DNA from 3 places in the Caballeronia sp. LZ029 genome. Region 1 is predicted to be linked to each of the others. Evidence: predicted binding sites of a transcription regulator. Region 1 holds the regulator's gene; each other region holds the start of a gene.
The links. The regulator HrcA, encoded in region 1, represses chaperone genes, less so after heat shock. The targets are predictions, from matches to a motif close to TTAGCACTCNNNNNNNNNGAGTGCTAA.
Positions count from the first base shown of each region.

Region 2: QCE73_RS11470 (co-chaperone GroES) is a predicted target of HrcA. The motif match lies at 1,283-1,309, and genes of this name have one in related genera.
Region 3: rpoH (RNA polymerase sigma factor RpoH) is a predicted target of HrcA. The motif match lies at 1,138-1,164, and genes of this name have one in related genera.

Region 1 is NZ_JARUXO010000001.1:471,350-473,615, forward strand. Features, by position in the region: gene QCE73_RS02225 (NAD kinase) at 1-253, opposite strand, end outside; gene hrcA (heat-inducible transcriptional repressor HrcA) at 439-1,455, shown strand; gene hemH (ferrochelatase) at 1,579-2,266, shown strand, end outside.
Region 2 is NZ_JARUXO010000001.1:2,424,974-2,427,239, reverse strand. Features, by position in the region: partial or broken gene QCE73_RS11480 (shikimate dehydrogenase family protein) at 1-175, opposite strand, end outside; gene QCE73_RS11475 (sugar phosphate isomerase/epimerase family protein) at 325-1,083, shown strand; gene QCE73_RS11470 (co-chaperone GroES) at 1,389-1,679, shown strand; gene groL (chaperonin GroEL) at 1,778-2,266, shown strand, end outside.
Region 3 is NZ_JARUXO010000001.1:274,433-276,698, forward strand. Features, by position in the region: gene nagE (N-acetylglucosamine-specific PTS transporter subunit IIBC) at 1-8, shown strand, start outside; gene rpoH (RNA polymerase sigma factor RpoH) at 139-1,074, opposite strand; gene QCE73_RS01355 (acyloxyacyl hydrolase) at 1,434-2,000, shown strand; gene QCE73_RS01360 (nuclear transport factor 2 family protein) at 2,046-2,266, shown strand, end outside.

The sequences.
Region 1 (2,266 bases):
CGAGCTGCCGGCCGATGCCGAGCATGGTGCCGTCGCCGCCGAGCACGATCGCGACGTCCGCGCGCGCGCCCATCTCCGCGATGGAGAGCGCCGGAAACTCCGTCACCTCGACATCTTTCGCGGTGCCCGCCTCGAACACGACCTCGAAGCCTTGCTGCGCCAGAAGACCGGCGAGCGATCTCAGCGGCGCCTCGATGCCCGGCGTGTTGGTGCGCCCCACGAGGGCGACGGTCTTGAATTGGCCAATTTCCATGCCGGCATTACACCATAGTCAGAGAGCGAAAAGAACCGCGGGCGATGGCGGACGAGCGTGCTGCGACGGGACCGCAAGACGCCGCACGGCACGCCCGTCGTTTATCGCTAGAATGGAGCGGACGTTGAACGCAGCGCACACGGCGCGGCTCGCCGCCCTCCGACTCGTTGAGCTAAAATTTCCCCATGCTAGACCCACGTGCACAAACCCTCCTGAAAACGTTGATCGAGCGCTACATCGCCGAAGGTCAGCCGGTCGGTTCGCGCACGTTATCACGCCATTCCGGTCTCGAACTGAGCCCCGCGACGATCCGCAACGTGATGTCGGATCTCGAGGAGCTCGGCCTCGTCTCGAGCCCGCATACGTCGGCGGGACGCATTCCCACGCCGCGCGGCTACCGGCTCTTCGTCGATACGATGCTGACTGTAGAAGCGCCGCAAGATGAAGCCATGACCACCGCGGTCAAGACCCGGCTGCAGGGCGAGGAGCCGCAGAAAATCGTCGCGGCGGCGGCGAGCGTGCTGTCCAGTCTGTCGTCGTTCGCGGGTGTCGTGCTCACGCCGCGCCGCAGCCACATGTTCAAGCAGATCGAGTTCATGCGGCTGTCGGACAAGCGCATCCTGCTCATCATCGTGACGCCCGAAGGCGACGTCCAGAACCGCATGATGGCGACGCAGCGCGACTACTCGCCCTCGCAGCTCGTCGAAGCGTCCAATTACATCAACGCGCATTTCGCGGGCCTGTCCTTCGACGAAGTGCGCCGCCGTCTGCGCGAGGAAATCGACCAGTTGCGCGGCGACATGACCACGCTCATGCAGGCGGCCGTGGTCGCGAGCACCGCCGAGACGGACCCTATGGACACCGTGCTCATTTCCGGCGAGCGCAATCTGCTCGAAGTGGCGGACCTTTCGTCCGACATGGCGCGGCTGCGCAAGCTTTTCGATTTGTTCGACCAAAAGACGAGCCTCCTGCAATTGCTGGATGTATCGAGCCACGCGCAAGGCGTGCAAATCTTTATCGGCGGCGAGAGCAATCTCGTGCCGATCGAGGAAATGAGCGTCGTGACAGCGCCGTACGAGGTCAACGGGAAGATCGTCGGCACGCTCGGCGTGATCGGCCCGACGCGCATGGCGTATAACCGCGTGATTCCGATCGTGGACATCACCGCGCGCCTGCTCTCGATGTCACTCAGTCATCAGTGACGCCATCTTGGCGCGGCACGCAAGGTCGCGCCACTAGGCCGTTCGGCCAATGATGCCCGCTTAAGCCCGCCGCTATAATGGTTCTCAACTTTTAGACGACCACTCTTCCGGCCTGCTTGCCCTATGCGTTTCGACCTCGAGTTGCCCTCGCAGCCCAGCGCTTCGCATCGCGTCGCGGTGCTGCTGATCAATCTCGGCACGCCGGACGCGCCCACGCCGCGGGCGGTGCGCAAGTATCTGGCGCAGTTTCTGTCCGATCCGCGCGTCGTCGAAATTCCGTCGCTCGTGTGGCAGGTCATTCTGCGCGCGCTGATCCTGCCGTTTCGCGGACGCGCGTCGGCCAGGAAATATGCGCAAGTGTGGATGCCCGAAGGCTCGCCGCTGCGCGTGCATACGGAAAAGCAGGTCGAGGGTCTGCGGCGGCTGTTCGCGGCGAACGACTATCACGTGATCGTCGACTATGCGATGCGCTATGGGTCGCCCGGCATCGGCGCGATGCTGAATCAGTTGAAGCTCGAAGGCGCCGATCGCATTCTTCTCTTGCCGATGTATCCGCAATACTCGTCGTCCACGACAGCCACCGCGTTCGACGATGCCTTCGCCGCGCTCAAGCGCGTGCGCAATCAGCCGGAAATCCGCACGATCCGCCATTACGCGGATCATCCCGCGTATATCGGCGCGCTTGCCGAACAAGTGCGCGATTATTGGCGGCATCACGGCCAGCCGGATTTCGCCGCGGGCGACAAGCTCGTCCTGAGCTTTCACGGCGTGCCGAAACGCACGATGGATCTCGGCGACCCGTATCACGACC
Region 2 (2,266 bases), 2.0 Mb from region 1:
TCAGCCGTTTTCCGTAGGCCAGTTCATAAGCCGCGCCTTCATGGCTGAACACGCTCGGCGGAACGGGCGGCAGGTCGCCCGTGAGACTGGCCGATGTCGCGTTGACCACGAGATCGAAGCGTCCCATTGCTTCGAGATCGCCGTAGCCGCATGCGACGATCGGACCGCGCGCAGCCGTCGTCCACAAGGCAAATTCGCCGTGTGCGAGTTCCTGCTTGAGGAAATCGATGCACACGCGCACATTTGGCAACTGCGCGGCACACGCGGCCGACGACGACAACCGGAAGCGCTGCGTTTGAGCCCATCCCCTTTCGAGAAAACGACATGACGACAACACCCCGATTCGGCTGGTGCGGGCCGCTGCAAAACGCGAGCTTGATGAAAGAGGCCGGGCTCGACTACATCGAGGCGCAGCTCGTGCCGATGAAACTCGAAGACGATGCATCCTTCGCCGATGCGAAGGCGAGGGTGGCTGACCTGCCGTTGCCCGCGAGCGCGTTCAGTTATTTGTTCCCGCACGATGCGCGCATCGTCGGTCCGGAGAAAGACGAGCGTCGCAATCGTGCGTATTTCGATCGCGTCGTCGAATTGCTGACGATTGCGCGAGCGCGCGTCGTCGTGCTCGGCAGCGGCTGGAGTCAGGCGCAGGCGGAAGACGAATTCCTGAGCGCGCTCGAATGGTGCGCGGATGCATTGCGAGGCACCGGCACCACGCTCGTGATCGAGCCGTTGAATCGCAGGGAGTCGAATCTGGTGAACAGCGTCGGCGATGGCGCGCGGCTCGCGAGAAAGTTGAACCGGCCCGAAGTGCGCGGACTTGCGGACTTCTATCACATGGACGAAGAGAACGAGCCGCTCGACGAACTACGCGAGCACTGCGCGTGGCTCGCGCATATTCATCTTGCCGACACTGGCCGTCTGAATCCGGGCACGGGTTCCTACGATTACCCGTGCTTTTTCGGTCATCTCAAAGCATGCGGTTATCAGGGCCTGCTCAGCGCGGAGTGCGGTTTCAAGGGCGAACCGCTTGCGTCGATGCGCGGGAGCGTGAACTTCATGCGTCAGGCGTGGACCGCCGCATAGCAAAGTGACGACGGTACCCAAGGTTTACCCTAGCCATGCCGATGATTCGCGCTCCGTCGAAAACTTATTCTGGCGCGCAATGTCCGACGGAGTCCCCGCGCCACATCCCGAACACGAAACGCAAAGTTCGATAAATCCGGCCACTACGGGATTCCCCGCTCGAACCCCTCCTTGAAATTGTCAAACTCGGTCCATATAATTAGCACTCACTGCACGAGAGTGCTAACAAGATTGCCGTCCGGCGAGATTGTTCTCAATGGACGGGTTTTCCCGCGTTTTCAGTCTCAATCAAGAGAGGAGTGTGTATGAACCTTCGTCCTTTGCACGATCGCGTCATCGTCAAGCGTCTGGACCAGGAAACCAAGACCGCATCGGGCATCGTGATCCCGGAAGCAGCGGCAGAAAAGCCGGATCAAGGCGAAGTCCTGGCCATCGGCCCGGGCAAGCGCGATGACAAGGGCGTGCAGAACGCCCTCGACGTGAAGGTGGGCGACCGCGTTCTGTTCGGCAAGTACGCTGGCCAGACCGTCAAGGTCGACGGGCAGGAACTGCTCGTCATGCGCGAAGAAGACATCATGGCCGTTCTGGTCAAGTAAGCATCCTTCCTGCACATTCGGCTTCGCCAACAAGCCGCAGCCTCTTTCGGGCGCGCTGAGCGAAGCCGGAAAATCGAATCGAATCAAGGAGTTTGGATATGGCAGCTAAAGAAGTCACTTTTGGCGATTCCGCACGCGCCAAGATGGTCGAAGGCGTGAACATCCTGGCCAACGCCGTCAAGGTCACGCTGGGTCCGAAGGGCCGCAATGTCGTGCTCGAGCGCTCGTTCGGCGGCCCGACGGTCACCAAGGACGGTGTCTCGGTCGCGAAGGAAATCGAACTGAAGGACAAGCTCCAGAACATGGGCGCGCAAATGGTCAAGGAAGTGGCTTCCAAGACCAGCGACAACGCAGGTGACGGCACCACGACCGCTACCGTGCTCGCGCAATCCATCGTTCGCGAAGGCATGAAGTACGTCGCATCGGGAATGAACCCGATGGACCTGAAGCGCGGCATCGACAAGGCTGTCGCCGCAGCAATCGAAGAACTGCGCAAGATCAGCAAGCCCTGCACGACCAACAAGGAAATCGCGCAAGTCGGCTCGATCTCGGCGAACAGCGACACGTCGATCGGCGAGCGCATCGCT
Region 3 (2,266 bases), 200 kb from region 1:
CGGCCTGATGCGGTGATCGATGGTTGAAAGCAGACGGCACCTTCGGGTGCCGTTTGTGTTTCCAGCGCAGGCAAAAGAAAAAGCCCGCTGTCTCATCGACGGCGGGCTTTTCAATTTTTGCTACGACACAGTCAGGCGTTACGCGAACTCGTGCAGCGCCGAGCGCATCTTCTTCATTGCGCTCGCCTCGATCTGGCGAATGCGTTCCGCCGATACACCGAACTCGTCGGCCAGTTCATGCAGCGTCTTGCCGCCCGAGCCGTCGTCCTGCACGTCGAGCCAGCGCGCCTTGATGATGCGGCGGCTGCGTTCATCCAGCGATTCGAGCGCTTCGGCAAGGCCGTCGCTCTGCAGCTTGTCGAACTGGCGCGCGGCAATCACGTTCGTCGGCTCGTTGTGCGAGTCCGCCAGATAGGCGATGGGCGCGAACGCTTCCTCGCCGTCATCAACCTGGCCTTCGAGCGCGATATCGCCGCCCGACAAGCGGGTTTCCATTTCCGCGACTTCCTCGCGCTTCACATTCAGCTCGCTCGCGAGACCGTCGATCTCGTCCGGCGTAAACGCCGAGTGGCTGGTCTTGTGGCTGCGCAGGTTGAAGAACAGCTTGCGCTGCGCCTTGGTCGTCGCGACCTTCACCATGCGCCAGTTGCGCAGGATGTACTCGTGGATCTCGGCCTTGATCCAGTGCATGGCGTACGAAACCAGGCGCACGTTTTGCTCGGGGTCGAAGCGCTTCACGGCCTTCATCAGACCGATGTTGCCTTCCTGGATCAGGTCCGCGTGCGGCAGGCCGTAACCGAGATAGTTACGGGCGATCGACACGACGAGCCGCAGGTGCGAAAGCACGAGCTGGCGCGCGGCGTTCAGGTTGCCCTGCTCGCGGAACTCGGTGGCGTACTGACGTTCCTCCGCCTGCGAAAGCATCGGAATACGGTTCACTGCTTGTATGTAGGAATCGATGTTGCCGATCTGGCCGGTCAGCATCGACGACTGTGCGTACGTCAGCGCGCCTGCCGAAGATGCCTTGGCAGGTGCCGAGTTCACGACATTCGGAAGGGTCATCGCATTGGTCACGCTCATAAGCTCCTTATCAACAATTCACTCGCCGCTTAACACCAGCGGCAGTCAGACACGATATTAGCACTCCGGTTCATCGAGTGCTAAGTGTTAGAGCGGAGGGGAGTGTGGGAGTTCCCACAAAAACTATCGAATTAGCAAGGTCAATAGGACAGACCGTTGCATGATAAGCGGAAGAAAGTACCGGTGATGAAGCTGCTTTCGAATCCGTTACCGCTTTTGTGCGCTGCGGAGAAAGAAAATTCAACAAACGGAGAAGGTGGTTGCGATTCCTGCAAATTCTGAAAAACGTCTCTAGAATCGCGAGACAACGCTCTTAATGAAACACGCCCGTCATCGGAGTAATTGGGGTGCTCATGCATAAAAACAAGAGTTCGTGGCAACGTCCGCTCTCGCGCGTGGCGGTTCTTGCCGCATTCGGCCTTGCATCGGCGGCAGCTCACGCCGATCGTTTCGGCCTTCAGATCGCCGGCGGCGTCGCCGATCGCGACATCAAGAAAGCCGACCTCGGCGTCGCATGGGATCCGGGCCTCAACTGGTGGGAGATCGGCGGATTCCACTTCACGCTCATCGGCGAAGGGCACGTGTCCTACTGGCACACGACCGAGGATAACGCCGTCCACCCGAGCATCTGGGAGGTCGGCATTACGCCGGTGGTGCGCTTCGTGAAGAGCTCCGGCTACTTCCGGCCGTTCATCGAGGCGGGCGTCGGCGTGCGGCTGCTTTCGCATACGCGCATCACGGAGAATTTCTCGGTGGGGTCGGCGTTCCAGTTCGCGGACATGGTGGGCGTCGGCATGATCTTCGGCGCGCAGCAGAACTATCAGGCGGGCTTTCGTTTCCAGCATCTGTCGAACGGCGGTATCAAAGAGCCCAATCCTGGTATAAATTTCAGCCAGCTATATCTGCAATACAACTTCTGACGAGGCGCCGGCGCATCGGTTCCTCGACGCAAGAGGACGCGACAGATGCCGGCAAAAACCATTGAGGCGATCCGCGGCCTCGAGCGTGACCGTTTCCGTGCGATGGTCGAGGGCGACGGCCCGGCGCTGGACGCGCTGCTGGCCGAAAACGTCAGCTACGTCCACACGAACGGCAAGCGGGAGACGAAGCGCCAGTTCATCGACGCGATTACCGCAGGCCGCCGCCGCTATCGTCAGATCGAGATCCAGTCGCAGGATGTGCTGCC